Regions from separate parts of the Variovorax sp. PAMC28562 genome, predicted to be linked through region 2. Evidence: predicted binding sites of a transcription regulator. Region 2 holds the regulator's gene; each other region holds the start of a gene.

Region 1 (10,157 bases), 520 kb from region 2:
ACAGAGATGTAGGCGCCCGCTAACCCGACCAGCGCCGCCCCAGCGAGTACCGCAGCGAAGCGCCATGCCCCGACGCTGATGCCGGCCGCATCGGCCGCCTGCGGGTTCTCGCCGACCGCGCGCATGCGCAGTCCGGCGCTGGTGCGCGTTAGGTACCAGACCACCGCGATGAAGATCGGCAGCGTGAGGTACACGACGATGTTCTGCGTGAAGAGCCGGCCCACCAGCGGCAGCTCCGACAACGGCCACAACGGCAGCGCACTGAAGCTGGTCACCGCCACATTGGTCCAGCCGAACAGCGTGCCGACGAGACTGGTCAAGCCCTGGCAAAAGAAGACCAGTGCCAGCCCGGCGATGACCTGGTTCACGCGCAGCAGGATGGTCATGACGGCGAACAGGATCGACACCGCGCTCGCCGCCAGCATCGCAATGACGAGCGAAAGAGCGGGATGCCCGAAAGCGATCTGCGCGCCGATGCCGGCCAGCGCACCGACCAGCATCAAGCCTTCGGCGCCGAGCGACAGCACGCCCGATCGCTCGGTGAGAATGAGCCCGAGTGCGGCCAACGCATACGGCACTGCAAAGTCCGGCGCGTTGCCTAACCAATTGGTAGCGATCGCAAAAGCGCTCATCGAACGCGCCGTATCCGGTGCCGGATGAAGAAGTCCGACGAAGCCACGCAGATCACCACGATCGCCTGGATCAGCTGCACCATCGAGAACGGGATTTGATAGAACACCTGCAGGTTGCGCCCCGCCACGAAGAGCGCTGCGACCAGCACCGCAACCACCGTCGCAGCCAACGGATTGTTGCGCGCGAGGAAGGCGATCAGGATGCCGGAGAAGCCGTAGCCCGCGTAGAAGGCCTGCGTCAGCCGGCCCTCCTGTCCCGCCACCACCACGAACCCCGCGATGCCCGACAGCGCACCCGACACCAGCACCGCCGACAGGATCATCCGGCGCACCGGCACGCCCACCGCCTCGGCCATGCGCGGGTTGGCATAGACGAAGCGCAGGTACAGCCCCGCACGGCTGATGCCGACGAACCACCACGCCAGCACGGCAACGATCAGCGCGAGGCCGATCGCCGCGGTGCTCACATTCCCGAACCATTCGGGCAACCGCTCGAAGGCGCGGAACTGCGGCGAATACGGGAACGAATCCTTCGGGTCTTTCCATGCGCCGTAGACGAGGTGCAGCAGGAAGTAGCCGGCGATGTAGTTGAGCATCAGCGTCGAGATGATTTCGTTGACGCCGAGCTTCAGCTTGAGCAGCGCGGGTGCCACTGCCCACGAGAGCCCGAGCCCGATCGCCATGAGCAGCATCAGCGGCAGGCGCAGGGCCGGCGGCCCGAGGTCGAAGAACGAGATGGCCGTCGCACCGATGGCGCCCCAGATCATTTGCCCTTCGAGCCCGAGGTTCCAGAAGCGCGCACGAAACGACATTGAGGCCGCGATGCCGACGAGGATCATCGGCGCCGCCTGGAACAGCACCGCCATCAGACTTTGCTTGTCGAACAGCGTCTGCAGCACGAACTCGTTGAGCAGCTCGTTCGCGGGCACGCCCGCCGCGACCAGTATGGCCGCGGAGATGCCCATGCCGATGGCGAGCGATACGACGAGGATCGCGGCCTGCGGCAGCCATCCCATCTGCTGCCGGATCTCCAATGCGAAGCGCCGGCTTGCGAACGGCTGCCGTGCCACGGTCGTGGCGATCGATCCGTCCACCGTGAGCTCAGCCATGGTCGACCATCGCCTGTCCCACGGCTTGCCGATCGGCCGGCTGATCGAACTCCGCCACGATGCGCCCGCGCGTCATCACACCGACGCGATCGGCCAGCGCCAGCACTTCGTCCAGGTCTTCACTGATGAGCAGCACCGCTGCGCCGGCATCGCGCGCGGCCAGCAGCCGCGCATGCACCTCGGCACCGGCGCGCACGTCGAGCCCGCGGCTCGGGCTGTGCGCCAGCACGACGCGTGGCGTACGGCCGAACTCGCGCGCCAGCACCAGCTTCTGCGCGTTGCCACCCGAAAGCAATGCCGCCTTCTGGTCCAGGTTGCGCACGCCCTGCACGTCGAACTGTTCCACGGCGGCCTTCGCATCGGCTTGAAGCTGCGTGGTGTCGAGCCGCCACGGCGAGCCGTAGCGCCCGCCATGCACCTGGCCGATGCCGAAGTTCTCCGCCACCGACAAGGCGCCGGCCAATGCGAGCCCATAGCGATCGGCCGGGATGGCGGCGAACTGCAACGCGCGCCGTTGCGAGTTCGAGGCGGCCTTCAAGTCGCCGAAATCCTCCAGCGTGATGTCGCCATCGATCGTCGAGTCGAGTCCTATCAACGCGGCGGCGAGTTCGCTTTGACCGTTGCCGCCGACGCCGGCCAGACCGTAGATCTCGCCGGCGTGCAGCGTGAGGTCGACACCATCGAGGGCGGGCCGCGCATCACCGACGACCTTGGCCGCAGCCGTGCGCAAGCCGCGCACGGTAAGCCGCGCCGCACCGGCCTGCGAGCGCTGCGGTCGCAAGGTCGAGTGCGCGATCGAGTCGCCGACGGTGAGCTGCACCAGCTCGGCCACCGCGGTCTGCTTCGGGTCGACGGTCTTCACCGTGCGTCCACCGCGCATCACCGTCACGCGGTCGGCATAGCGCCTCACGTCGGCCATCTTGTGCGTCACCAGCACGACGGCAGAACCGCTGCGCGCCAGCGCCTGCACCGTCGACAGCAAGCGTTCGGCTTCGCGGTCGGTCAGCACCGCGGTCGGCTCGTCGAGGATCAGGATGCGGGCGCCCGCGAGCAGCACTTTCAGGATCTCGACGCGCTGCTGTTCGGCGATCGACAGCCGCTCCGTGCGTTGCCGCGGATCGATGGCGAATCCGAGCTCGTCGGCCTTGGCGCGGATCTGCGCTTCGAGCACGCCGAGCCGCTTGCGATGACTGCCTTCACCCGATGCGAGCGGATGCCCGAGCAGGATGTTCTCGGCCACGGTGAAAGGCTTCACCAGCTTGAAGTGCTGGTGCACCATGCCGATGTGATGCCGCGCTGCATCGCGTGGGCCGTCGAGCCGCACCGCGTTGTCGTCGACCAGCAGCTGGCCCGACTCCGGCGCATAGAGGCCGGCCGCGATGTTCATCAGCGACGACTTGCCCGCGCCGTTCTCGCCGAGCAGCGCATGCACCTCGCCCCAGCGCGCGCTGAAGTCCGCGTCGATCAGCGCCTTGAAACCGTCGAACGATTTGCAGATGCCAGTGAGCTGCAGCGCGGTCGCCATGACGCTGAATGTCCCGCGCTTACTTTTGCGTGACCACGCCCTTGACGTACCAGTCCATCTTCCACAGGTCGGCATCCGACAGCGTGCCGCCCGCAGCCACGCGCTCCTTGCCGTCGCGGTCTTTCAGCGGGCCGGCGTAGATCTGCTTGCCCTTGAGGATCGCGTCGCGCTCGGCGGTGATGATCGCGGCCTTGTCCTTGGGTACGCCGGCACCGAAGCCCGCGATGTCGGTGCCGCCGTCCTTCATCTCGATGAAGGCGCCGTATTGCGAAGGCGTCCAGTTGCCGGCCATGATCTTCTTCAGCTCGGACGTCAGGAACTTGTCCCAGACCCAGACCGACGAGCACAGCGTGGCCTTGGGCGCGAACTGGCGCAGATCACGATGGTGGCCGGTGCCGTACACGCCGCGCTCCTGCGCGACGATCTGCGGTGTCGGCGAATCGACGTGCTGGCCGATGACGTCGGCACCCTGGTCGATCAACGCCATGGCGGCCGCGCGCTCCTTCACCGGGTCGTTCCATGCGCCGGTGTAGATCACGTTGACGGTGGCGTTCGGGTTCATCTTTTGCGCACCGAGCGCAAAGGCGTTGACGGTCCAGTTCACCACGCCGAAGGGGTTGGCCGCCACGAAGCCGAGCTTGCCCGACTTGGATGCCGCGCCGGCCGCCATGCCGCACAGGTACTGGCTCTCGTAGGTGCGGCCGTAGAACGATTCGAGGTTGCTGCCGTTGGTGGTGCCCGAGCCGTTGAGGAACGCGACGTCCGGGTACTTGGCAGCCAGTTCCTTGAAGGTGTCGGAGTAGCCGAAGGCGGTGCCGATGATGATGTTCGCGCCGCGCGAAATGAAGCGCTCGGCCGCCGGCTTGATGGCCGACGCGTCTTCGGGCACGTTCTCGACGAACTGGATCTTCTTGCCGGTCGCAGCCTCGACCTTGATGCGCGCCTCGTCGAAAGCCTGCGTCCAGCCGCCGTCGTTCTTGGGGCCGAAATAGATCATCGCGATCTTCGGCTCGCCCTTGAGCGTGAAGCCGTCGGCCATGGCCGGCGCGACGAGAACGGTGCAGGCGGTCAGCGCCACGAGGGCGTACGGGGCGGTGTTGCGGAACATGGTCAGGCCTTTGGTGGTGAGCGTTGAAGACATCGAGAAGAGAAGAAGGGGACAGTCGCCGAGGCCGCGTCACATCATGAAGTTGATGCGGAAGACATTGCCTTCCGGGTCGAGCAGCACCGACTGGTACCAGTTGTAGTAAGTGACGTAAGGCGCCTTGATCAGCGTCGCGCCAGCGGCCACTGCGATCGGCACCATGCGGTCGACATCGGCCTGGCTGTCGACATCGATGTTGAGCAGGAACTTGACGCCGCGCGTGTCGGAGAACTCGGCTAGGTGCAGCAGCTCGTACGCTTCGAGCGCGTTGAAGCCGAGGCTCGATTTGCCGGTGTCGAGCCCACGAAAAATCGGCGAGCGAATCGCCTCGATTTCAGGGAAGCCGAAGACGCGTTGATAGAAGCCGCTGAGCGCGAGAACGTCTTTCGCAAAGACGTTGACGTAGGAAAGATGGGCCATCGAAACGTGCGCCTCAGGCCGCGACCTTGGTGCCGCCGAAGGTCGTCTGTTTCACGAACTTCGACATCAGGTGGTCGCCTGAAGAAATGGGCGCGTACGTCGGCTTGTCGCCGGGTGCCAGACAACTCGGCAGGCACTCGACCATCGCGTCGTAGTTGGGCTGGTGAAAGAACACCAGCGACTGGCGGCGGTTGGTGCTGGCTGCCTCGAAAGGCGGGTTGATCACGCGGTGCATGGTCGACACCCACTGGTCGTTGGTCCACTGCATCATCAAGTCGGCGATGTTGACGACGAGGCCACCTTCGACCTGGGGCACGTCGACCCACTGGCCGGCCTTGTTGAGCACCTGCAGTCCCTTGTCGTCGGGCAGCACCACTGTCAGGCTGCCGTAGTCGCTGTGCGCACCGGCACGCAACTGGCCCGGCAACGGGGCTTCTTTCTGTGGCGGGTAGCTCAGCACGCGGAACATGCTGATGTGTTCGTCGATCTTGTCGTCGAAAAAACGCTCCGGCAGCTTCAGGCCCAGCGCGAAGATACGCATCAGCGAGCGCGAGAGCTCGCTCATCGCCTCGAAGTATTCCTCGTAGGCCTCGCGAAAGCCCGGGATGTCGGGCCAGCTGTTGGGCTCGAAGTGCGGGCCGGCCGCCTTGCCGCGGTGGTACTCGTCGTCCGGCACGTTCGACGGACCGACCGAGAACGACTCCTTCAAGTCGCCGGGTGTCGTTTCTTCCAGGCTGTACGACAAACCTTCTTCGCCGACCGCGCTGTAGCCGCGCACCGCGTCTTCGCGCGGCCGGTCGACGCGGCGCTTGTCGGCCAGAGGCAACGCGAAAAACTGGCGCGACAGCTCGGACACGCGTGCGATCAATTCGGGCGAAATGCCGTGGTGCGTGATGACCAGAAAGCCGATGCTGCGCGAAGCCTCGTCGACCTTGCGCGCGACCTCGGCGCGGCCTTGTTCGGTGCCCTCGAAGTAGGGCGCGAGATCGATGATGGGTACGGTCAGCAGGGTCATGGGTCGAATCCTTTTGAACAGCGCGAACCGGTGCGCTGCAGCGGCAGTGACATGCAACGTTTGTGCCAGTTGGACCAAATGGACAAATGCGGCAGACTGGCCCGCGTCATGCAAGCAGCACGGCATGCAGAAACAAGAAAGCAACAGCCCATGCCGAAGACATCCGGAGGAGCGGTGAAGGCGGCCAATGCCAAGATGGCCAAGACGGCCAAGACGGCCAAGACGGCCAAGCTCGTCAAGTCGGCACCCGCCACCAAGCCGTCGCAGCGCGGGCAAGCGCTGCGCACACCCGGCGTGCGCAGCGTGGCCGCGGTGAATCGCCGGCTGCGCCAGATCGAAGACAAGCGCAGCGTGATCCTTGCTGCCGCATTGGGGTTGTTCTCGCGCTTTGGCCTGCATGGCACCAGCGTCGATCAGGTGGCAGCGCGGGCCGACGTCTCCAAGAGCAATCTGCTCTATTACTTCGCCAACAAGGAAGAGCTGTACGTGAGCGTGTTGCGCGAACTGCTCGCCGTATGGCTCGAACCCTTGCGCGGTTTCAGCGCCGAGCAAGACCCGCGTGAAGCCATCGGCCACTACATCCGACGCAAGCTGGTGATCTCGCGCGACCAGCCCGACGCATCGCGGCTGTTCTGCCTCGAGATGATTCAGGGCGCACCGTTATTGCGCGACGAACTGGGGCGTGAACTGCGCGATCTGGTCGACCGCAAATCGGAGGTCATCAGGGAATGGGTCGCGGCCGGCAAGCTGGCGCCTGTCGACCCGCATCACCTGATCTTCGCGCTGTGGGCGACCACGCAGCACTACGCCGATTTCGGCGTGCAGGTGCAGGCCATCACCGGTCGCACGCTCGAGGATCCGGCGTTCTTCGAAGATACGGTGGAGAGCGTGCAGCGCATCGTGCTGCAGGGCATCCTGTCGGCCGCGAAGAACTGAACGGACGCGAAATCGGACTCGGCCTTTTGTCCCGAGCCGGCTCAGTGCGCCGGTGGCGTCACGATGTCGTGATAGCGACGATCGAAGTAGATGAGCCCATGCGCCGCTTCGCCCATCGCCACTGCCACGACCTCGCAGAACAGCACGTCGTGCGTGCCGACGCTGGTGCTGCTGGTGACGCGGCAGTCGAAGGACACGGAGGCGCCTTCGAGCACCGGCGAACCGGTGGCGCCTCGCTCCCACTGCGAGCCGGCAAAACGTTCGTCCATCGGCGTCTTGCCACCAAAGACACTTGAGAGCGCGCGCTGTCCCGCGCCCAGCACGTTGACGCACAGCACGCCATTAGCCCGGAAGGCCGGGTACACCGAGGCGGTGCGATTGAGGCAGATGAGCAGGGTCGGCGGCTCGTCCGTCACGCTGCACACCGCCGATGCGGTGAACCCCGCGCGGCCTGCAGGGCCATCGGTGGTGATGATGTTCACCGCTGCGCCGAGCCGTGACATCGCATTGCGAAAGTCGCTGCGCTCGAGTGCCGCCTCGCGCTCGGACGGTGCTGGCAGCTCAGACAAGGGCACGGGCACGGGCATGGTCGTGCAAGGCATGACGTCAGGCCAGCACGCAGGCTTCGTCGAACGCCAGGCGCGGCAAGCGGCCGAACACCTTGCTCGCATCACCGTGACCGAGGTTGATCAGCAGGTTGACCGACCAGCTCGTGCCTTCGAAGAACGCGGCGTCGACCACGGCCTTGTCGAAGCCCGACATCGGACCGCAGTCGAGCCCGAGCGCACGCGCTGCCAACAAAAAGTAGCCGGCCTGCATCGAGGCATTGCGGAACGCGGTCTCGTGCGCGGCTTCGGCGCTGCCGGTGAACCAGGCGCGCGCATCGGCGTGCGGAAACAGGGCAGGGAGCTTGTCGTAGAAAAGCCTGTCCCACGCACAGATCACCGTGACCGGTGCGCTCATCGTCTTGTCATGGTTGGCTTTGGACAACGCCGGCGAGAGCTTTGCCTTGCCTTCGGGCGTGCGCACGAACACGAAGCGCGCTGGCGAGCAGTTGGCCGAAGTCGGCGCCATGCGGGTCAGGTCGTAGACGCTCCTCAGCAACTCGTCGGACACGGGTGCGTCGGTCCAGCCGTTGTGGCTGCGGGCGTCGGTGAAGAGGGTGGCCAGTGCGGCGGGGTCGAGGGTCTGTGTCATTTGCGTTGTCCGCTGAAAGTAGCGTCAGGTTGGTTATGCGTTGGCTGTTCTTGCTGCTGCGTTTGTTGCGCGAGGAACTTCAGCAGCACCGGATTGAAGGCGTCGGCTTCGGTCACGTTGTGCGCGTGGCCGCCATGTACGACGCGCTCCATCGTCGCGTTCGGCAAGCCATCGGCCAGCCGCTGCGAGCAGGTCCACGGCACGAGTACGTCGTCGGTAGCGGTCGCGACCAGGGTCGGTACGCCGATGTCACCCAGCCGCGCATCCACATCGAATGCGCGCAACGCGCCGATGCGCGCCAGCAGGTTGGCGTCGCCCGGAAAGTTGTCGTAAGCGTGATCGACTTCGGCGGCCACGTGCTCGGCATGCGCCGCGCTCCATGCGGCCGGGTACAAAAAGATCGGCTGCGCTTCGACATAGGCGCGTCGGCCCGAGCCGGCGAGCAAGGCGATGCGGGCATCGAAACAACGCGCTGAATGTGGGTTCGGCTTCGACCACGCATTGATGAGCACCAGACTGGCGACACGCCCTGGCGCATCGAGTGCCAGCTGCAAGCCGACAAGCCCGCCGAGCGCATGCCCGACGAGGTGACAGCGTGCCGTGCCGCTGGCATCCAGCACCTCGACCACGTCGCGTGCCATGTCGGCGATGGCGTAGTCGTTGGGCAGCACACCGGGGCTGCGGTGGGTGCCGCGCTGGTCGTACACCACCACCCGCCAGCCGGCGGCGACCAGGCCGGGCAACTGCGGACGCCAGAAGCCAGCCGAACCGCCGAGGCCGGACGACATCAACACGCTGGGTGCGCCCGAGTCGACGCCGTGGACTTGGAAGTGCAAAGTCATTTCAGGGGCATGGAAAATTATGTGAGCCGGACTGCAGTCAGGGCTTGCCGACGTGCGCGATGGACGCGATCTCGATCAGCGCCTCCGGCTTGACCAGGCCGCACTGGATGCAATAGCGCGCCGGCTTCACGCCCGGAAAGTACTCGGCGTAGACCGCATTGACCTTGGCGTAGTCGGCCCAGTCCTTGATCATGATCATGTTGAAGGTGACGTCGTCCATCGTGCCGCCGGCCGTCGTGATCACGCTCTTGATGGTCTCCAGCACATGGCGCGTTTGCAGCGTGGCGTCGCCCACGTGGACCACGTTGTTGTCCTTGTCGAAGGGCAGCGTGCCCGACACGTAGACGATGCCGTCGGCCATGGTGCCGGGCACGAAAGGCGCGATCGGCGTGGTGGTGCCGGGCGGGATGATGGCTTGCTTGGGCATGGATGCTCCTGGGAATAAGTCGGATCTAAGGCACTCTCAGGCGCTGACGGTCTTGCAGAAATCTTCGACGGTGGACACCCAGCCGAAGAAGGTCTCGACGTTGTAGACCGTCGCCTTCTGGATCGCCGCGCCGCCGAGTTCGTGCGTTGCGTCTTCCAGCATCACGCTGAAGTATTCGAGGTGGAAGGCGTCGCGCAAGGTCGACTCGACGCACACGTTGGTCGCGATGCCGGTAAACACCAGATTGCGAATGCCGCGAGCCCGCAGCGTGCTGTCGAGCGTGCTGTTGAAGAAGCCGCTGTAGCGTGTCTTGGGGATGACGATGTCGCCGGCCTGCGGCTTCATCGCGTCGATGAGCTCGTAGTCCCAGCCGCCTTTTGCAAGGAACTTGCCTTGCAGCTCTGGCCTCTTGCGCATGGTCTTGAGCGCGTTCGATTTGTACCAGTTGGGCGAGCCCGGACCCCCGGCTTCGACGTAGTCCGCATCCCAGCCGTTCTGCAAGAACACGACGAGGATGCCGGCCGCGCGTGCCGCCTCGAGGGTGCGTGCGATGTTGGCGATGGTGCCCTGCGCGCCCGAGATGTCGAAGCCCGCCGAGTCGACGTAGCCGCCGAGCGACGCATAGGCGTTCTGCATGTCGACCACGATGAGTGCCGAGTTGGCCGCGTGCAGCGCGACCGGTTCGGGCCGCGCGGGCAGCACCAGCGGTGCCGGTGCGCCGGGGAGGCTCGGCACGCCGACCGGCGTGGTCGACGTGATCGTGGTGTTCTTCGGGGCGGCGGTGGTCATGGCGATGTCCTTCGGATCCTGGGCGATGCAGTGGCGGCGCAATTCAATTCAAGCAGCGATCGCTTCACGCTGCACCGCGGAGGGAACCGGCGTATCGACGCCGATGCGGCTCTTCATCAGC
Region 2 (10,157 bases):
AAGGTGGCTGCGCACGGCGACTTCGCCAGCACGGCCGCGATGCAACTCGCAAAGCCGCTCGGGCGCAAGCCTCGCGATCTGGCCGAGGAGGTGAGCGCGGCGCTGCTCGCCACGCAATCCTTCCAGCAATGGGTGCAGTCGATCGAAATCGCCGGGCCGGGCTTTCTCAACATCCGCCTGAAGACCGCTGCCAAGCAGCAGATCGTGCGCGAGGTGCTCGATGCGGGCGCCACCTTCGGCCAGCAAGCCGCCACCGGCGAGAAAGTGCTGGTCGAGTTCGTCTCCGCCAACCCGACCGGTCCGCTGCACGTCGGTCATGGCCGCCAAGCCGCGCTGGGCGATGCCATCTGCAACCTGCGCGCCTCCCAGGGCGATGCCGTGTTCCGCGAGTTCTATTACAACGACGCCGGCGTGCAGATCCAGACGCTCGCCAACAGCGTGCAGATGCGCGCCAAGGGCCTGAAGCCTGGCGACGCCGACTGGCCGAGCGGTGAAAAGGCCGCCGCCTACAACGGCGAATACATTGCGGACATCGCTGACGACTTCAGGGCGAAAAAGACCGTCAAGTCGGACGACCGCGAGTTCACCGCCAGCGGCGACATCGCCGATATCGACTCGATCCGCGAGTTCGCCGTGGCCTATCTGCGGCACGAGCAAGACCTCGACCTGCAGGCGTTCCGGGTGCGCTTCGACAACTACTACCTGGAGTCGAGCCTGTACACCAGCGGCCGCGTCGAGTCGACCGTGCAAAAGCTGGTCGCCGCCGGCAAGACCTACGAAGAAGACGGCGCGCTCTGGCTGAAGTCGACCGACTACGGCGACGACAAGGACCGCGTCATGAAAAAGCGCGACGGTACATACACGTACTTCGTGCCCGACGTGGCCTACCACTTGGCCAAATGGGAGCGCGGCTTCCACACCGTCGTGAATATCCAGGGCACCGATCACCACGGCACGATCGCACGGGTTCGCGCCGGCCTGCAGGGGGTTGGTGAAGGCATCCCGCCGAGCTACCCCGACTACGTGCTGCACACCATGGTGCGTGTCATCAAGGACGGCGAAGAGGTCAAGATCAGCAAGCGCGCCGGCAGCTATGTCACGCTGCGCGATTTGATCGAGTGGACCAGCACCGACGCCGTTCGCTTCTTCCTGCTGAGCCGCAAGCCGGATACGGAGTACACCTTCGATGTCGACCTGGCCGTGGCCAAGAACAACGACAACCCGGTGTACTACGTGCAGTACGCGCACGCGCGCATCTGCTCGGTGTTGACTTCGTGGAAAGAGAAAGACGGTGGTGACGAGGCCTCGCTGAAGACGGTCGACGTGTCGCCGCTCGAGAGCCCTGCGGCCCAGGCCCTGATGTTGCTGCTCGCCAAGTACCCCGACATGCTGAGTGCCGCCGCCAAGGATTTCGCGCCGCACGACGTCACTTTCTACCTGCGCGAACTGGCCGCCAGCTACCACAGCTACTACGACGCCGAGCGCATTCTGGTCGACGACGAGGTCGTCAAGAAAGCCCGTTTGGCGCTGGTCGCCGCCACTGCGCAGGTGCTGCACAATGGCCTCGCAATTCTTGGCGTCAGTGCGCCACGCAAGATGTGATTCCGAACCTCAAAATGAAATCAAGTACACGCTCAGTTCAGCGCGGCAACATCGTCATCGGTCTGATCATCGGCCTGGTGCTCGGGCTCGGCGTGGCGCTGGGCATCGCGGTTTATGTGACCAAGGTGCCGATCCCGTTCATGAGCAAGAACCAGCGCGGCGGTGCCGAGCAGGACGAAGCCGAAGCCCGCAAGAACCGCGACTGGGACCCGAACGGCCCGCTCGCCGGCAAGGCCGGTGCCGTCAGGCCGCAGCCGCCTTCGGTGACCGCACCTGCGACGGTCGGCCCGCTCAATGCGCCTTCGACCGGCCCGGTTCCGGTAGTGGTCGCGCCCGGTGCGTCCACGACCCCGGCTGCGTCGCGCCCGCGCACAGCACCGGTGCCAGCCGAAGCCAATGCACTGCCGCCGTCGAGCGATCCGTTGGGCGACTTGGCCCGTTCAAGATCCGGCAACAACCCGACCGCTGGCGGCACCATTGCCAGCGCGGCGCCTTCGACTGCTGCTGCCAACGCCAGTGGCGCAGACCCATTCCTCTACTTCGTGCAGGCCGGCGCCTTCCGCACCACCGACGACGCCGAAGCGCAGCGCGCCAAGTTGTCGCTGATGGGTGTCGAGGCCAAAGTCACCGAGCGTGAGCAAGCTGGTCGCACGGTGTACCGCGTGCGCGCCGGCCCCTTCAACAAGAAGGACGATGCCGACCACTTGAAGGATCGCCTCGATGGCGGCGGCTTCGAGTCCGCACTGGTGCGGGTGCAGCGCTGAGTGCAGTCCGCCGTAGAGCGCTGAGTTTTGGAACGTTGACTTTTCTTTACTCGCCGCGGCGTGACGCACTGCGTCTCTGCCGCGTTGAATCAACCGGGCGCGGAACTCCGCGCGGCACTTCTGGCTCTTTCAGCCGAACAGGAGCACCTCTTTGATGAAACACATGAACCGTCGTGACTTTTCTCTGGCCGCCACATCCCTCGGGTTGATGTCCGCCGCTTCTCTCTCGCATGCCCAGGTTCAGCCCAAGGCCGGCAAGGACTACATCGACTTGAGTCCCCGCGTCCCGGTCGATGCGCCGGCCGGCAAGGTGGAGGTCATCGAGTTCTTTTCTTACAACTGCCCGCATTGCAATGCGTTCGAGCCCGAGCTCGAAGCCTGGGTCAAAACGTTGCCGAAAGACGTCGCGTTCCGTCGCGTTCCCGTGCCGTTCGTCGGCAACGACGTCGAGCCCAAGCAGCGCCTGTATTACGCGCTCGATGCCATGGGCAAGCTCGACGAATACACGATGAAGGTCTTCAATGCGATCCACACCCAACGCCAGAACGTGAACGGCGACGCGGCCATCATTGCGTGGGCCGAAAAGAACGGCCTCGACAAAGCCAAGTTCACGGAGGCGTTCACCTCGTTCGGCGTGGTGAGCAAGGCCAAGCGGGCGACGCAAATCACCGAGCAGTACAAGGTGGCCGGTGTGCCTGCTCTTGGCGTGGCAGGGCGGTTTTACGTCGACGGCGAACTCGCCGGCAACATGACCAAATCGCTGCAGGTCACCAACTACCTGATTACCGAAGCGCGCAAAGGTTGAAGCTGTCGTACGCGTTTTTCGAGAAGCCCGCTTCGGCGGGCTTTTTCGTCAAGGCCGTGTCAGTTGGCCGCTTACAATGAGCAGCAAGTTTCGTGCCTCTATGACCCCGCGCTCAAAATCCCCCCTTCGTTCCTTTCGTTCTGCGTTCGCAATCTCCTTTGGTGCATTGCTCGCCTTGGCACTCGGCATTGGCCTGCCGGCGCATGCCGAAAAGGCCGACCGCCTGAAGCCGATGAACATCGAGTCGGACGCGCTGCGCTACGACGACCTGAAGCAAACCAGCGTTTTCACCGGCAAGGTGTTCGTCACCAAGGGCACGATCGTGATTCGCGGCGCCCGCATCGACGTTCGCCAGGACCCCGAGGGCTACCAGTACGGCGTGGTCACGCCCGAGCCGGGCAAGCTGGCTTACTACAAGCAAAAACGCGACGCGCCGGGCGACGAGTGGACCGAGGGTGAAGCTGATCGCATCGAATACGACAGCCGCGCCGACAACGTCAAGTTCATCGGCCATGCCGTGATGCGGCGGCTGATCGGCACCAAAGTCAACGACGAAACCACCGGCCCGCTGATCGTCTACGACCAGAGCAACGACACCTTCACGGTCAACGGTTCGACCTTGCCGCCGGACGCCAGTGTCGCGGCCGGTGCTTCGGGTGGCCGCGTCAGGGCGGTGCTCACGCCGCGCGCTCCGGCGTCGGCAGCCGGTGGCGCCAAAGCCACGCCACCAGCATCCGGTGCTTCGGGCTCGGGTTCTGGCTCAGGGTCAAGTGCCGCACCGGCCGCTACCCAGCCCGCCACCCCCGCTCCAGGCTCCGGCTTGCGACAGAGCACCACGCTCGGCGGAGAACCGCGCAAGTGATCGAAAACGCAGACACGATCGACGTCGGCAGCCGCCTCGAAGCGCGCGGCCTCAAAAAGACCTACGGCAGCCGAACGGTCGTCAAGGATGTGTCGCTCGGCGTGCAAAAGGGCGAGGTGGTCGGGCTGCTGGGCCCGAACGGCGCCGGAAAAACGACGTCGTTCTACATGATCGTCGGACTGGTTCGCGCTGATGCGGGCGAGATCACCATCGACGGCGAGCCTATCGCGCACATGCCGATCCACAAGCGCGCGCGCATGGGTCTGAGCTACCTGCCGCAGGAGGCGTCGATTTTCCGGAAGCTCACGGTCGAAGAGAACGTGCGGGCCGTGCTCGAGCTGCAGCTAGACACCGACGAGTCCGGCAAGTCGGTCCCGATATCGAAGGCACGGATGGAAGAGCGGCTGAGCGAGCTGCTGAACGATCTGCGCGTCGAACATTTGCGCAACTCGCCGGCGTTGTCGCTGTCGGGCGGCGAACGGCGGCGGGTCGAAATCGCCCGTGCGCTCGCCACGCAGCCGCGCTTCATCCTGCTGGATGAACCCTTCGCGGGCATCGACCCGATTGCCGTTATCGAAATCCAGCGAATCATCAGCTTTCTCAAAGAGCGCGGCATCGGCGTGCTGATCACCGACCACAACGTGCGTGAAACGCTGGGCATCTGCGATCACGCTTTCATCATCAGCGACGGGCAAGTTCTGGCACAGGGCACGCCTTCGGAGATCGTCGACAACGCCGAGGTACGACGCGTCTACCTCGGCGAACACTTCCGGATGTAGAGCGCGCAGGATGAAGCAAGGCCTGTCGCTGCGCGTATCGCAGCACCTCGCGCTCACGCCGCAACTGCAGCAGTCGATCCGGCTTTTGCAGTTGTCCACGCTCGAGTTGAGCCAGGAAGTCGAGCAGATGCTCGACGACAACCCGTTCCTGGAGCGCACGGCCGAAGAAGCAGCACGCGAAGAGTTCGGCATCGACGTGTCCGACGCGCCGGCGCCGCGTGAAGAGCACGACAGCGACCGCCAGAGCGAGAGCGACGGCGAGTTCGCGCCGAGCGCGCTGGCGACCAACGCCGACGGCGCGAGCACCACCACGACCGCCAGCGAGACCGAAGCGCCGGCCAGCGAGATGTCCGACCAGGAGCCCGACTGGGGCGGCGATGGCACGGTCGAGATGACGCCGGACGATGGCGAATGGGGCGGCGAGGCGCCCGCCAGCAGCAACAACCTGGGTCCGAACGACGGCAGCGAGCGCACCGACGCCACCGAGCTCGCGCGCAGCCAGGAGTCGCTGCAATCCTTCCTGCACCGACAGGCGCTGAGCCTGCGGCTGAACGAAAACGACCAGGCCGCGTTGCGTTTTTTGATCGAATCGTTGAATGACGACGGCTACCTCGAAGACTCGTTGCCAGCGCTGGCATCAGGCCTCGCAGGCGATGACAACGACCAGTTCGACGGCCTCGTCCACCACTTCCAGGTGGCGCTTGGCCTGTTGCAGAGCCTGGAGCCGGTCGGCGTCGGCGCACGCGATCTCGGCGAATGCCTGGCGATCCAGCTGAAGGCGCTCGCCCATGAGAACGAGACCGTCGAAGAAAAGCAGATCCGCAAGACTGCGATCCTGATCTGCAAGCAGCCGATGGAACTGCTCGCGCGGCGCGACTTCAAACGCTTGGCCACGCTCGCACGCAGCAACGAAGAAGAAGTGCGCAGCGCGCTGCAGATGATTGCCAAGCTGGAGCCCAAGCCGGGTCGCCGCTTCGTCGATGTCGAACGCAACATCGTGGTGCCCGACGTGATCGTCACCCGCACCGGTCGCGGCGCGACGCTCAAGTTCCGCGTGATGCTCAACCCCGACGTGATGCCGCGTCTGCGCGTGCACGACATCTACGCCGGCGCGCTCAAGGCGCACAAGGGCGAGGGCAGCCAGGCGCTGTCGCAGCGGCTGCAGGAGGCGCGCTGGTTCATCAAGAACATCCAGCAACGCTTCGACACCATCCTGCGGGTGAGCAACGCCATCGTCGAGCGGCAGAAAAGCTTTTTCGTGCACGGAGAACTCGCCATGCGCCCGTTGGTGCTGCGTGAGATCGCCGACGAGTTGGGCTTGCACGAGTCGACCATCAGCCGCGTGACCACGGCCAAGTACATGTCGACGCCTTACGGCACGGTCGAGCTCAAGTACTTCTTCGGCTCGGCACTCGGCACCGAAACCGGCGGCAATGCATCCAGCACGGCAGTGCGAGCGCTCATCAAGCAACTCGTGAGCGCGGAGAGCATCAAGAAGCCGCTGTCGGACAGCCAGATTTCCGACATGCTGAAAGAGCAGGGGATCGAATGTGCGCGGCGCACCGTCGCCAAATACCGCGAAGCGCTGCGCATCGCACCGGCGAATCTGCGCAAGGCCCTTTAAGGCGTCGGTTTACCGCCGCGCCTGCAACAAAATCCCGCGCAGCTCTGCCGGCTGCACCGGCTTGCGCAACGCATGCCAGCCACGCTCGCGGGCCAGGTGCAGCGTCGCTTCATCGATATCGGCCGAGATCAGCGCGATCGTGAGCGACGGCTTTTGCAGTTGCAGGCGTCGCGCCAGGTCGATGCCGTCGAGCTTGCCCGGCAAGCGGATGTCGCACAGCGCGACGTCGATGGCCTGCAGGTCGGCGAGCGCCAGCGCCTCGGCCGCGCTCTCGTAGATGCGTGGCAGCGCCTGCCATTGGCGCAGCAGGGCCGCGAGGCTGTCGGCCACCACGGCGTTGTCTTCGACCACCAGCACCGCCAAGCCGGGCGCGAGCGGCATGGCGTCGAGCGCAGCGGTGCTGGTCGCCGCCGCGGTCGCGGCGCGTGCCGTGAGGTCGGGGTGCCCATCGCGAGGGGCCGATGGCAGCGTGAAGCCGAACACCGAGCCGCGTCCCGGCAGCGACCGCAGCGTGATCTGGACCCCCAGCCGCATCGCCAGGCGCCGCACGATGGCCAGCCCCAGGCCGTGCCCACGCTGTAGATTGCGCTCCACGTTCCCGACCTGCTCGAAGTCGCCGAACACCCGCTCCTGCGCTTCGTGCGCAATGCCGATGCCGCTGTCGCGCACCTCGATGCGCCAGCCGCCCGGCCGGCGCCGACAGGCCAGCAACACGCGGCCATTGGGTGCGAACTTGACAGCGTTGTCGACCAGATTGGCGACGATGCGGCGCAGCGCCACCGTGTCGGTCCACACGATGGCTTCGGCCGGGCAACGCACCCGCACCCGGCCGCTGCCGGCCTGCCGTGCGAACTCGTTCAGCAGCGGTGCGAGGGCGACCGCGGTCAACGTGAACGGGTCGGCAGCGGCCTCGATGCGACCGATTTCGAGCAGCTGGTTGGTCAAGCCTTCGAGCGCCTGCTGTGCCCGTGACAGCGCATCGACGGAGCCTTGCACCACGGCGGCGCTTTCGCCGACGCGCAGTTGCTGCCGCAGCACTTCGGCCTGCAGGCCCATAGCCATCACCGGCTGCCGCAGGTCGTGGTTGGCGGCTGAAAAGAACCGGAGACGCTCGGCCTGCGCCTGTTCCGACGCGCGCAGGCCAGCCAGCGCCTGCACGCGCAGCGCGCTCTCGTTGTGGCGCAGGCTGATGTTTTCTTCGAGCTGGCGCGAGCGCTCCGACACCAGCTTCCAGACCATCGCAAGCAGGCCGATGCCGAGGACGGCCGCCGTCACCATCACCGGCTGGCCGTAGGTGAGGCTCATCACGATCATGGGCACCAGCAACAGCGAAATGGCGAGTTGCATCGCGGGCGTGTGATACGACACCGAGAACGCCGACGACAACGTCATCGCCATGATGACGACGGCCAGCAGCAGTTGCACCACCGGGTCGGTCGGACTGAACAACAGTACGCCGGCGGCACCGTGCGCGGCCTCGTGCACTGCGATACGAAAAGTGTGCAGGCGGAGCGCAGGCTGCAGGTTCTCGGGCGTCAGCGGACTGGGCAGCACCTGCGGAAAGAAGCCGCGCCACGCAGTGCTGGCCGCGATCATGGCGATCCAGGCCAGCGCGTGCGGCAACGAGTATTGCCAGGCGAAAAGGGCGGCCACGCCGCAGTCCAGCAGGAACTGCACGGCCAGCATCGGTCCGGTGGGCTGGGCACTCAGGCGCAGCACTTCGCACTGCACTGCAAAGCGCACGGCCGGCGACGGAGCGGCCTGTGATGAGGGCGACGCGGGGGCGGACGGGGAACTCATGAGCACGGCAACTATAGTGGGCGGGTGAACGATCTCTCTCTCTTTTTGCCTTGCGCCGCCGGCGTCGAGGAACTCCTGGCGCAGGAAGTCCATGCGCTGACCGGCCGTGTCGGCCAAGACCTGCTGACACTGCGGGGCGGCGTGCGGGTGCGGGCCGAGTGGCGCGACGCCCTCAAGCTCAACCTGCACAGCCGCCTGGCGCAACGCGTGCTCATCGAGCTGGCGCACGCGCCGTACCGCAGCGAGAACGATCTCTACGCCATTGCCAGCGGCGTGGCGTGGGAGATCTGGTTCACGCCGAAGCAGACCTTCAAGATCGAGACCACGGCGCAGCACAGTCCGCTGCAAAGCCTGAACTTCGCGACGCTGCGCATCAAGGACGCGATCGCCGACCGCTTTCGCGCCAAGGCCGGCGGCGTGCGGCCGAGCATCGAAACGCATTGGCCCGACTGCCGCGTCTTCGCGCATCTGACCACCGACGACTGCACGCTCTACATCGACACCAGCGGCGAGCCGCTGTTCAAGCGCGGCTGGCGACAAGACACCGGAGATGCGCCGCTGAAGGAAACTCTGGCCGCCGCCATGCTGGCCGCCAGCGGCTGGTGGAACCCCGAAACGGGCGAGGTCGCAGCCCAACCGCTGTACGACCCCTGCTGCGGCAGCGGCACGATCGCCATCGAGGCGGCGCAGATCCAGTCAGGCATTCCGGCAGGATGGCTGCGGTCGTTCGGCTTCGAGAAATTGCTGGCGTTTCAGCCGCACGTGTGGGCGGCGATCAAGGCTGCGGCCGAAGAGGCCGGCGCTTCGCACGAGCCGGGGCCGGCCAACATCTTCGGCTCCGACGTGGCGCACCGCATGGTCGATTTCGCCGAGCGCAATGCCGAACGCGCTGGCGTGGCCGACCGCATCGAGTTCCGTGGCGGTGACGCGTTGCAGCGCATGCCGCCAGTTGACGTTGGCACCACTGGAGGCGTCATGGTCGTGAATCCTCCATATGGCGAGCGCATCGAAGTCGGTGGCATCGCAGGCGCGGACAGCGCAGCCAACACCGCACGATTCGGCGCACGCGAGTCGGCGCAGACCGAAGGCGGCGATGCCAGCGGCGACTTCTTCCCGCAGCTCGCCAGCCACTGGAAAAAGAACTACGCCGGCTGGACCGGCTGGGTGCTTACGCCCGACCTGCAGTTGCCCAAGCGCATGCGCCTCAAAGAGTCGCGCCGCGTGCCGATGTGGAATGGGCCGATCGAGTGCCGTCTGTTCAAGTTCGACATGGTCAAGGGCTCGGCACGTACGCCGAAAGTGCCGGTGACCTGAGCCACCTCGAGGCACCGGAACGCGTCAGGTGCCGATGCGTAAATCGTCCGTCGACACTGCTGTCACGAGCGGCCCGAAGCTGCTGATGTTGGTGAGGGTGTCGTTGTGGTGCCGGATGACTTGTTGCGGCGACAGGCCGGCATTGCCTTCGGTCGTGTGTGCGTCGGACACCAGCACCACCGGGTAGCCCAAAGCCAGCGCGCGCCGGATGGTCGTGTCGACGCAAAACTCGGTGTGCATGCCGCAAACGATGAGGTCTTCGACGTCGTGCGCCTTCAAGACAGCTTGCAGATCGGTCTTGTGGAACGAGTCCGCGGACGTCTTTCGAACGCGCAGGTCGGTCGGCGCTACCGTGAGTCCATCGGCCAGTTGCCAGGCGGGAGTGCCGTGTTCGAGGTAGCCCGAGCCGGACTCGTGCTGCACGAAGATCACGAAGGCGCCGGCGGCGCGCGCCTTGTCCGAAACCCGGTTGATCCGGTCGATAACTTGCGGCGATTCGAAGGGAGCATGCTCGCCCTCGCACAGGCCTTGTTGGACGTCGATCACGAGCAGTGCGGTGTTCATGAAAGGGATTGTCGGTCAGGTCTTTTGCAGCCGTGTGGCGGCG
Region 3 (10,157 bases), 1.9 Mb from region 2:
CTGCCCATCGCTGCGACCCTGCTCGGGGCGATAGGCGCCATGGGTGCCGGCTCTGCCTTGGCGCAAGACCTCGTCAAGATCGGCTACACCGGCCCGTTGAGCGGCGGTGCCGCGCTGTATGGCAAGAACGTGGTCAACGGCATAGAGATGGCGATCAAGGAGATCAACGCCACCGGGCTCGAGGTAGCCGGCAAGAAGGTCAAGCTCGAACTCGTGTCGCTGGACGACAAGTACTCCCCGGCTGAAGCAGCCATCAACGCGCGTCGGCTGGTGCAGCAATACCAGACGGCGGCAGTGTTCGTGCCGCATTCCGGCGGCATCTACGCCATGCAGGCCTTCAACGAGCAAGAGAAGTTCATCGTGATGGCGTACTCGAGCACGCCCAAGATCACAGAAACCGGCAACAAGCTGACCATCCGGATCCCTCCGACGTTCAACTCGTACATCGAGCCCTTCACCAAATACGAGATGAAGAAGTACGGCAAGAAGGTCGGCATGCTGCCGGGTGACCACGACTACGCCAAGAACTGGAGCGCACTGTTCGAGCCAGCGTGGGTCAAGGCCGGCGGCACGGTGGTTTCCAACAACCCCATGTCGTACAACCGCTCGGCCGACTTCTACAGCGGCGTGAGCCGGGTGCTGGCCGAGAAGCCCGACGTGCTGTTTGTCGGCGGCCCTTCGGAGCCGACCGCGCTGGTCGCCAAACAGGCGCGCGAGCTCGGGTTCAAGGGCGGTTTTTTAATCATGGACCAGGCCAAGCTCGATGAGATGTCCAAGGTCACCGGTGGACTGGCCATGCTCGAAGGCTCCATTGGCGTGATGCCGGTTTCGTACGACGAACGCCCAGGCCCCAAAGCCTTTGCCGCCGCATACCGCAAGGCGTACGGCGCCGACAAAGACCCGACCACAGAATCTTCGTACAACTACGCCATGACGCACGCGCTGGCCGCGGCCATGAAAGCGGCGGGTACGAGCACCGATGCGGCCGCCATTCGCGCCCAGATGAACGATGCGCTGATGAAGCTGCCAAAGGATCAAAACGCCGGCGAATTCAAGGGCGTCGATGCGGTGGGCGGCACCATTGTCGATCCGGTGGTGGTGACCGTCGAAGGCGGCAAGATCAAGCCGGTGAGCTTGAGCGAACTGCTGAAGTAAGGCACCCCGCCGCACACACTGGCATGCAGCAGGCCGGCATCACTCGATGCCGAGCTCCTGGATCTTGCGCGTGATCGTATTGCGCCCGATGCCGAGCTTTTGTGCAGCCTCGATGCGCCGGCCGCGCGTGTTGGCCAACGCGGTAAGGATGAGTCGAGACTCGAAGCGTTTCGACAAGACATCCCAGACATCGTTGCGACCGGCTTCGAGCAAGGCTTGCGCCTCCTCTTCGAGCCCGCTTTCCCAGCCCGCAGAACCCGCGAATGTCGAAGCCTCCGTCATGGCAGTCAACACGGGGGCTGGCATCGCCAGCTGCTCGGACGAATGCGCGGGCGCTGCGGTCGCCATCTGGGGCTGGGCATGCGCAACGATGGGCGCCTCGACCGGCACCACCGCCAGCACCTCAGGCGGCAGGTCTTTGGTTTCGACCAGCTGCGCGGGCGCCATGACGGTCAGCCAGTGGCAAATATTTTCGAGCTGACGCACGTTGCCCGGAAACGCGAAGGTCGCAAGCTGCGTCAGCGCGGCATCCGAGATGCGCTTGGGTTCGGCTCCGAGTTGCTTGGCGCTCTGCTGCAGGAAGTGCCGAGTGAGTGCGGGCACGTCTTCACCGCGCTCGCGCAAAGCCGGCAGACGCAGACGAATCACGTTGAGCCGGTGAAACAAGTCTTCACGAAATCCACCGATCTTGACGCGCTGTTCCAGGTCTTGGTGTGTGGCAGCGATCACGCGCACATTGGCTTTGACCGAGTTATGGCCACCGACGCGATAGAAATGACCGTCGCTCAGCACGCGCAGCAAACGCGTCTGCAAGTCGAACGGCATGTCGCCGATTTCATCGAGAAACAGCGTCCCGCCTTCGGCCTGTTCGAAGCGGCCGCGTCGCATGGTCTGCGCTCCGGTAAAGGCGCCGCGCTCGTGGCCGAACAATTCGCTCTCGAGCAAATCCTTGGGAATGGCGGCGGTGTTGATAGCGACAAACGGGCCATTGGTGCGCGGCGAATGCTTGTGCAACGCGCGCGCCACGAGCTCTTTGCCCGAACCCGATTCACCGGTGATCAGCACCGTCACGTTGCTCTGCGACAGCCGTCCGATGGCACGGAACACGTCCTGCATGGCAGGCGCCTGGCCCAGCATTTCGGGCGCCGCGGCCATGCGCTCTTCGGCCACTTCTTCGCGTTGGCTCTCGTCGACAGCGCGCCGGATCAACTCGACTGCGCGTGGCAAGTCGAAAGGCTTGGGCAGGTATTCGAAAGCTCCTCCCTGGAACGCGGAAACGGCGCTATCGAGGTCGGAGAACGCCGTCATGATGATGACGGGCAGGCCGGGGTGCTTGGCCTTGATCTTGTCGAGCAGGTCGAGCCCCGAGCCGCCAGGCATGCGGATGTCGCTCACCAGGACTTGAGGGCCCTGCGTTTCATCGTCGGCTGCCAGCTCGAGCGCGGCGAGCACTTCGCGGGTGTTGGTGAAGCTGCGTGTCGGCAGGTCTTCGCGCAGCAGCGCTTTCTCCAGCACGAAGCGGATCGACTGGTCGTCGTCCACTATCCAAATCGGCTTCATGCAGCTCCTTGTTGCCATCGCTGCGCTACGGCAGCGGTATCAGTATTTTGAAATCGGTCCGGCCCGGTACGCTGTCGCACTCGATCAGGCCGTGGTGCTGCTGCACAAATGTCTGCGCTAGCGTCAGCCCCAGCCCGGTTCCACCTTCCCTTCCGGAGACGAGCGGGTAAAAGATGCGGTCCTTGATCGCATCCGGCACACCCGGTCCGTTGTCGATCACATGCAATTCCAGTGCCAATCGATACCACTGCTTATTGAAGATCACTTGTCGGGCAACGCGCGTCTTGAGCGTGATGCGCGCGTCGCCGGCCGCGCGTCGCTCGGCCAACGCCTGCGCCGCGTTGTGAACGATGTTGAGCGTGGCCTGAATCAGCTGCTCACGATCGCCGCGAAACTCCGGCAGTGACGGATCGAAATCGCGCTGAATGTCGAGGTCGCGCGGGAACTCCGCCAAGATCACCGAGCGCACCCGCTCGCACACTTCATGGATGTTGACGTCACCCACCACATGCGGCCGCCGATGGGGCGCCAGCAGCCGGTCTACCAGCGTCTGCAAGCGGTCGGCCTCATGAATGATGACCTGCGTGTACTCGACAAGATCACGCGACTCCACCTCCATCTGCAGCAGCTGCGCAGCGCCACGGATGCCGCCGAGCGGGTTCTTGATCTCGTGCGCCAGATTGCGGATCAGTTCCTTGTTTGCCTGCGCCTGATCGAGCAAACGCTCTTCGCGGTCCTGCCGCACTTGCTGCTCGATCGGGATCAGTTCAATGATGAGTTCGCCCGGCTTGTCGCCTTGCGCCAGGGTCACCTGCACCGGCATCATTTCGTGGCTGCCGCGACGCAGCAGCGCTTCGTAGCGCAGGGTCGCAAAGTCGTTGCTGCGCGCACCATCGATAGCAGTGCGGAAGACGTTCGGCTCATTGAAACAGTTGCCGAACGGTGAACCTTCAAGCGTTCGACGCGACGTACCCAGCGCGTCTTCAAGCGCGGCGTTGGCGAACGAAACCGCGCCGTCCATGCGGACGACGGCGATCAATGTAGAGAGAAGATCGAAGGTTTGAAAGCGCTTGCCGGTGCCGGCGGGCTTGCCGAAAACCATCCTCAGTTTCTGGCCGGCAAGCGGCCTATTTCGCGCCTGATGCCGGCGATGTCGCTCTCGTTGCGGGCAATCTCGGCCTTCATTTCGGCGACCCGATCGAGATATTTCTGGTAGTTGCGACTCTCGGCGCCCTGCTTCTCGGGCTCGCCATTGTTGAAGTCCTTCAGCAATTCGGCTTGCCGGGACTCGGCCTTCTTGAGTTCGGACTCGAGCACCGAGCGGGCCTCGCCATCGCGTGCGCGCTGGTCGGAGCCCTCGACGCGCGGGCTGCCGGCCGGTGCCTTTGCGGCCGATGAGCCACTAGCGCTGCCGCCAACCGAAGCGCCACGCGGCGTGGTGCCTTGCACAATCGTCAAGTTGCCGCCTTCCATCACCTTGCAGCCGCGCTTGGCCGCGTCGGCTGCGTTGTTGGTGTATTCGTTGCCGCAGCGAAAAACTTTCTCCTGCGCGAAGGCAGATACGCCGGCCAGAGATGCGACGAGCGAGGCAGCCATCAATAGAAAAGAAGCAGTCTTCATGGGGGTGGAGGTAGTGCGCATCAAGCTGATATTTTCGTGCAATTCGACAATACGACCTTCGGCTTGTTCCCCACAAAAAGAAAAGGACGGCCTGGGCCGTCCTTTTTTAACGCGTGAACCGGGTAAGCCGGTTTACAGCGAGTAGTACATGTCGAATTCGACCGGGTGCGTCGCCATGCGGAAGCGCGTGACTTCGGTCATCTTCAAATCGATGTACGCATCGATGTACGAATCGGTGAACACGCCGCCCTTGGTGAGGAAGGCGCGGTCCTTGTCGAGATGCTCCAGCGCCTGGTCGAGGCTGTGGCACACGGTCGGGATCAGCGCATCTTCTTCCGGCGGCAGATGGTACAGATCCTTGGTGGCGGCTTCGCCCGGATGGATCTTGTTTTCCACGCCGTCGAGGCCGGCCATCAGCAATGCAGCGAAACCCAGGTACGGGTTCATCAGCGGATCGGGGAAGCGCGCTTCGACGCGGCGACCCTTGGGGTTGGCCACGAACGGAATACGGATCGAAGCCGAGCGGTTCTTGGCCGAGTACGCCAGCTTGACCGGTGCCTCGAAACCAGGAACCAGGCGCTTGTAGCTGTTGGTGCCGGGGTTGGTGATGGCGTTCAGCGCGCGGGCGTGCTTGATGATGCCGCCGATGTAGAACAGTGCGAATTCCGACAGCCCGGCATAACCGTCGCCTGCGAACAGGTTCTTGCCGTCTTTCCAGACCGACTGGTGAACGTGCATGCCGGAGCCGTTGTCACCGACGATCGGCTTGGGCATGAAGGTCGCGGTCTTGCCGTAGGCATGGGCCACGTTCTGGATCACGTACTTCTGCAACTGGACCCAATCGGCGCGTTGCGTCAGCGTGCTGAACTTGGTGCCGAGTTCCATCTGGCCCGCATTCGCGACTTCATGATGATGCACTTCGACCGGAATGCCGAGTGCTTCCAGCACCAAGCACATTTCAGAGCGCATGTCTTGGAAGCTGTCGACCGGGGGCACAGGGAAGTAACCGCCCTTGGTGGTTGGGCGATGGCCGGTATTGCCGTGCTCGTATTCCTTGTCGGTGTTCCACGAAGCCTCTTCGGAATCGATCTTCACGAAGCAGCCCGACATGTCGTTCCTCCAGCGCACGCTGTCGAAAACGAAGAATTCCGGCTCCGGCCCGAAATAGGCCGTGTCGCCAAGGCCCGAAGCCTTCATGTAAGCCTCGGCGCGCTTTGCCAGCGAACGTGGATCGCGCTCATAAGGCTTGCCGTCGACCGGGTCGATCACGTCGCAGGTCAGGATCAGCGTGGTCTCTTCGAAGAACGGATCGATATTGGCGGTGTTCGGGTCGGGCATGAGCTGCATGTCCGACGCTTCGATGCCTTTCCAGCCGGCAATCGACGAGCCGTCGAACGCGTGGCCCGAGGTGAACTTGTCTTCATCGAAAGCGGATACCGGCACGGTCACGTGCTGCTCTTTGCCTCGCGTGTCGGTGAATCGGAAGTCGATGAACTTGACCTCGCTTTCCTTGACGAGTTTGAGTACATCGGCGACGGTCTTTGACATCAGGTTCTCCTGTTGGGATAGTGGTTGGAAACGCGGAAGAAATGAATGCAGGTTTTGTGCCATTGTCCCCTGAGCCTGGCTGGGTTCTGCGGCCCATGAGTCCAAAAGAAGGCAGTCGTTCGCCTTCTTGGTGCAATCGCAATTAACGCACCAATTCAGGGCCAAGACGCGCATCAAAGGTGCGCAATCCTTCTAGAAGCTGTGCATACGCAGCCTCGATCTCGCCGGGATCGCCCTTAACGCCCAATTCGATGTGCCGCCCATAGGTCGGATGGTCGACGCTGGGCAGGCTGAAAACCTTGATGCCCGCGTGTGTGCGCTCGATCGCTTCCATCAGCGGGGTGAGGGTGGCTTCCATCGCACCGAAGACGATGACTGATTTTTCAGCCGCCGAGCCGTGCGCAAAAAGCTCGACGTAGCGACTGTCGAGCACCGATTCGATCATTGGCCAAGCCATCACCGGAAAGCCAGGAACGAAGTGCACGTCGGCCACGCTGAAGCCCGGAATCTTGTTGTACGGGTTGACGATGATGTTCGAGCCGAGCGGGAACACACCCATGTTCAAACGGTGCACGTTGTCCGGGCGATCGGGCTCGTAAGGCACGCCCGACTCTCGGGCCGTGTCTTGCATCCGCTCGCGGATCAGCACCTCGGCCTCCGGGTGCAGCACGAGCGGCACGCCGAGCGCCGCAGCAGCGCATTGGCGCGTGTGGTCGTCGGGCGTGGCGCCGATGCCCCCGGTCGAAAAGACGATATCGCCGGAAGCGAAAGCCCGTGCCAGAGCAGCCGTGATGCGCAGTGGCTCGTCGCCGACGTATTCGGCCCAAGCCAGCGGCAGGCCGCGTGCGGCAAGCAGTTCGATGACCTTGGGCATGTGCTTGTCGGCACGTTTGCCCGACAGGATCTCGTCGCCGACGATGATGAGGCCGAAGGCGCGCTTGGCCCCGGGGCTGGATTGACGGGTCATGGGGAACTCCATTGGGAAGCCGATGCATCGGAAATCGAAGGAAGCGGAACAGCCGCAGTGTTGGCAGCCAGCGCCCCTCGCTGTGCCCGCAACTGGTGGAGCGCATCGAGACAGTAATGTGCGAACCAGAGCGCAGAAAACGCAAACACGAGGGTATAGATCCAGATCGCGATCGGCACCAGCACGAAAAAAGCGGCCGCAAAAAGAATGCCGGACGCCCACACGATGCTCGGCGCCGCGCCGAGGTAACCGCACAGCACGCCGATGCCGAGCAACGGAAGCCGATGGGTGCGCAGCAAGGTGGCCCGTTCTTCGGCACTGGCGTGTTCGGCCAGCGCGTCGAAACTCATGACGCGGTAGGTGAGCCAGCCCCAGATCAACGGAGGCAGGATCAATACGAGCGGCGGAATCAGCCAAAGCGGCATCGACACGATAAGCGCGACCAGCGCCAACAAAGTGACGCCGATGGAGCGCGCAATGCTGCCGAGCATCGAGGCGCCCTTCTTCTGCTCCAGCGCCGGAAAACGACGCTCCGCCACGAGGCGTGTCAAAGCCGGCGCCATGAAGGCGGCAACGACGATGAGCGACACGAGGACCAGCAACGGCGTGCTGGCGAGCACCACGGCAAGCGGCGCGAGGAACGTACGCGGGTCGGCCGAAAAGAGCCCGCCGATCCAGCCCCATACGCTGGACAACAGTGGCCAGGCGTCAAGCGCTTCACGCGTCCACGCAACGGCAGGCGCCCAGTAGAAATAGCCGATGCCGCCCGCCAGCACCACCATTACGACAAGCGGCAGAAAGGACAGCAGCATCACGCGAGGCCGCAGGCAGTAGGCGACGGCGCGCCAAAAGGAATCGAGGAGTAAACGCATCGGCCGAGAGGATAACGCTGGCGAATAAACAACTGCTTCAGTCGTCGTCAGCCGCGGCCCACCATGCGCTTCAGCGCGAACAATTGCTGCGCCCAAAAGCCGCGGCCGTAGTCGCGCAGCTGCCCGGATGCGTCAGGCTCGATCTGATCGCGAATGCCTGTCGCGTCGTAGCGCGGCTCGAAGTTGACGGTGCGAAATAGCATGTCCCACCAGGGCAGCAGCACGCCGAAGTTGTGCCCGCCCAAAGTCTTTGCACCGCCAGACTCGTGCCCGAGACCGATGCTGTGATGCAGCCGGTGAAAGCGTGGGCTGATCCACAGCCGCTCGCCGATGGCGCCGAAGCTCAATCTCAAGTTGGCATGTTGGAGGCTCTCGCTCAGCTGTGTGAAAGCGACCACGGCAATGAACTGGCCCGGCGCCACACCGATCAGCTGCGCCACGACCACGATGATGATGTCGTGGATCACGTCGTCGAGCAGGTGGTTGCGGTTGTCGCTCCACATCGTCATCTGCTGCTGCGAGTGGTGCAACGAATGCAGGCCCCACCACCAGGTGAAGCCATGTTGACCGCGATGGATCAGGTATTCGACGAAGTCCAGCACCACGAGGTACATCGCAAAAGCGATCCACGGCACGTCGGTAACGCCCGGCCACAGTTCATCGAGATGCAGCGTGCCCCAGCCGGACCCACGCAGGCTGCCGAGTGCATCGTCGAACACCGGCTGCAGCAGGAAAAAGATCGCGAGCCTGAAAAACCCGAGCCGGTGGATCAACGTGTACAGAATGTCGGTGCGAATGGCGCGCTTGTCGACCACCAGCTCGGCCGGCCGCCAGCGTTGCAGTGGCCCGATGACTGCCAGCAGCACCAGAATCTGGATCAGCCCGACCAGCAGCCAACCCGTTGCGTCGAAAGCGTCTTCGGTCCAGCCACCGAGACCGACGGCATAAACGAGTGGCTGCACGGCCGACTCGAAGAACCAGCCCTGCAGCGCCGAAAAGTGATCTGTAAGCCACTCGACCATGATGTCAGCTGGTCAAGGATGGGCCGCGATCCAGGCGCGGTAATCCGGATGCTGGCGCAGCGTTTCGAAGCAGAAGCCCTTGGCCTTGAGACCGACGATGAGCGGCTCCAGATCGGCCGGCGCCCACGGGTCCTTGCGCGACCAGATGCCCAGGTGCGCGAGCAGGATATCGCCCGGCTTGATCGTGGCGAGCGACTGCGCGAGCAGTTTCTCGTTGCTGAACGTTTCGCTCGGCAGTTCGTCACCGAGGAAGCCTTCTGGCGCCCAGCCGACATGAGCGAAGCCGCAAGCGCGGGCTGCGGCGAGCAACTTCGGAGAGGTCTTGCCACCCGGTGCGCGAAACAACGGCAGCGGCTTCTTTCCCGTGATCAACGCCAATCGCTCCGACGACTTCGCGATGTTCTCGCAGTACTCCGCCGCGCTCCAGGTGAACTCACGACCGGCGAATGCGCCGGCCGAGGGCCGCACGCGGAAACGCGGTTCGACGCTTTTCTCGTCGCTGCGCCAATAGACATGGTCATAGGTGTGCGAGCCGAACTCGTTGCCTTCGGCCGCCCTCGCCTTCCACCATGCGGCCCAATGGTTGTCGAGGCTGTCGCCATCGGTCTGCGTGCGTTCGGCCGCGGCGAAGAACGTGACCCGCACGTTTTGGCGCTTAAGCACGTCGGCTACCAGTGGGGCGATGCCCATGTGGCCGGTGTCGAGGGTCAGGTAGACGGGTTTTTCGCAGGTGTTCTGGGTGCCTGGAGTGCCTTGCGCTACTGCACTCACCGGCATCGCGCAGGCAGCGATGAGTGCGACAAAAACACTCGCGAACTTAATAGAGCTTGGCATGGTCCAGCGTCCAGACACCGTGAGGCGAACGCCCCACGTTGATTTGCCGAATCACCTTGTGGCTCGCCAAATCGACGATGCTGAGTTTCTTGGCCCAGCGCGAAGTCACATACAAAGTCTTGCCGTCGGCGGACACGTCCATGCAATCCGGGCCGCCAGGCACGGGATATTCGTCGGTCACCTTGAGCGTTTGAATGTCGATACGGCTGATCGTGTTGGCCACGCGGTTGCTGATGAAAACACTTCGTCCGTCGCCAGCCGCGCGGAAGGCATGCGCGCCCTTGCCGGTCGGGATCTTGCCAACCAGCTTGGGTTCCGCACCCGCCACGTCGAACACCTGAACGCTATCGCCTCCGGTAAGCCCGACCAGCAGCGTCTTACCGCCATGGATGCCGAAAATATCGGCCGGCATCGCGCCCGTGGGTGTACGCCAGCGGATGGCCTGCGTGGCGAGGTCGATCGAGATCAACTCGTCGCTGTCCTGCATCGTCACATAGGCGATCGTGCTGGTGCCGTCGATCCAGATGTGGCTCGGCGTCTTGCCGGTCGGGATGCGCTTGGCCAGCTTCAGGTCCTTGC

What was found. Region 2 encodes sigma-54, which starts transcription at its own class of promoters, with help from an activator protein. Its sites were predicted from a motif close to TGGCANGNAANCTGCTTT; they were not measured.
Region 1: the regulator sigma-54 is predicted to act here: its motif matches at 5,896-5,913, upstream of H7F36_RS05870 (isopenicillin N synthase family dioxygenase).
Region 3: the regulator sigma-54 is predicted to act here: its motif matches at 5,928-5,945, upstream of glnA (type I glutamate--ammonia ligase).

What each region holds. Positions count from the first base shown of each region.
Region 1 covers NZ_CP060296.1:1,236,280-1,246,436, forward strand. The annotation lists gene H7F36_RS05845 (ABC transporter permease) at 1-632, opposite strand, end outside; gene H7F36_RS05850 (ABC transporter permease) at 629-1,741, opposite strand; gene H7F36_RS05855 (ABC transporter ATP-binding protein) at 1,734-3,266, opposite strand; gene H7F36_RS05860 (BMP family ABC transporter substrate-binding protein) at 3,286-4,374, opposite strand; gene H7F36_RS05865 (VOC family protein) at 4,444-4,830, opposite strand; gene H7F36_RS05870 (isopenicillin N synthase family dioxygenase) at 4,844-5,845, opposite strand; gene rutR (HTH-type transcriptional regulator RutR) at 5,996-6,781, shown strand; gene rutF (NADH-dependent FMN reductase RutF) at 6,823-7,284, opposite strand; gene H7F36_RS05885 (malonic semialdehyde reductase) at 7,388-7,978, opposite strand; gene rutD (pyrimidine utilization protein D) at 7,975-8,820, opposite strand; gene rutC (pyrimidine utilization protein C) at 8,858-9,247, opposite strand; gene rutB (pyrimidine utilization protein B) at 9,284-10,036, opposite strand; gene rutA (pyrimidine utilization protein A) at 10,085-10,157, opposite strand, start outside.
Region 2 covers NZ_CP060296.1:715,572-725,728, reverse strand. The annotation lists gene argS (arginine--tRNA ligase) at 1-1,602, shown strand, start outside; gene H7F36_RS03505 (SPOR domain-containing protein) at 1,617-2,366, shown strand; gene H7F36_RS03500 (thiol:disulfide interchange protein DsbA/DsbL) at 2,530-3,171, shown strand; gene lptA (lipopolysaccharide transport periplasmic protein LptA) at 3,272-4,033, shown strand; gene lptB (LPS export ABC transporter ATP-binding protein) at 4,033-4,812, shown strand; gene H7F36_RS03485 (RNA polymerase factor sigma-54) at 4,823-6,436, shown strand; gene H7F36_RS03480 (hybrid sensor histidine kinase/response regulator) at 6,446-8,236, opposite strand; gene H7F36_RS03475 (class I SAM-dependent RNA methyltransferase) at 8,261-9,550, shown strand; gene H7F36_RS03470 (cysteine hydrolase family protein) at 9,575-10,114, opposite strand.
Region 3 covers NZ_CP060296.1:2,597,569-2,607,725, reverse strand. The annotation lists gene H7F36_RS12280 (ABC transporter substrate-binding protein) at 1-1,155, shown strand, start outside; gene ntrC (nitrogen regulation protein NR(I)) at 1,195-2,715, opposite strand; gene glnL (nitrogen regulation protein NR(II)) at 2,741-3,817, opposite strand; gene H7F36_RS12265 (hypothetical protein) at 3,820-4,335, opposite strand; gene glnA (type I glutamate--ammonia ligase) at 4,468-5,883, opposite strand; gene H7F36_RS12255 (competence/damage-inducible protein A) at 6,026-6,850, opposite strand; gene H7F36_RS12250 (EI24 domain-containing protein) at 6,847-7,722, opposite strand; gene H7F36_RS12245 (sterol desaturase family protein) at 7,770-8,744, opposite strand; gene H7F36_RS12240 (polysaccharide deacetylase family protein) at 8,757-9,521, opposite strand; gene H7F36_RS12235 (YncE family protein) at 9,562-10,157, opposite strand, start outside.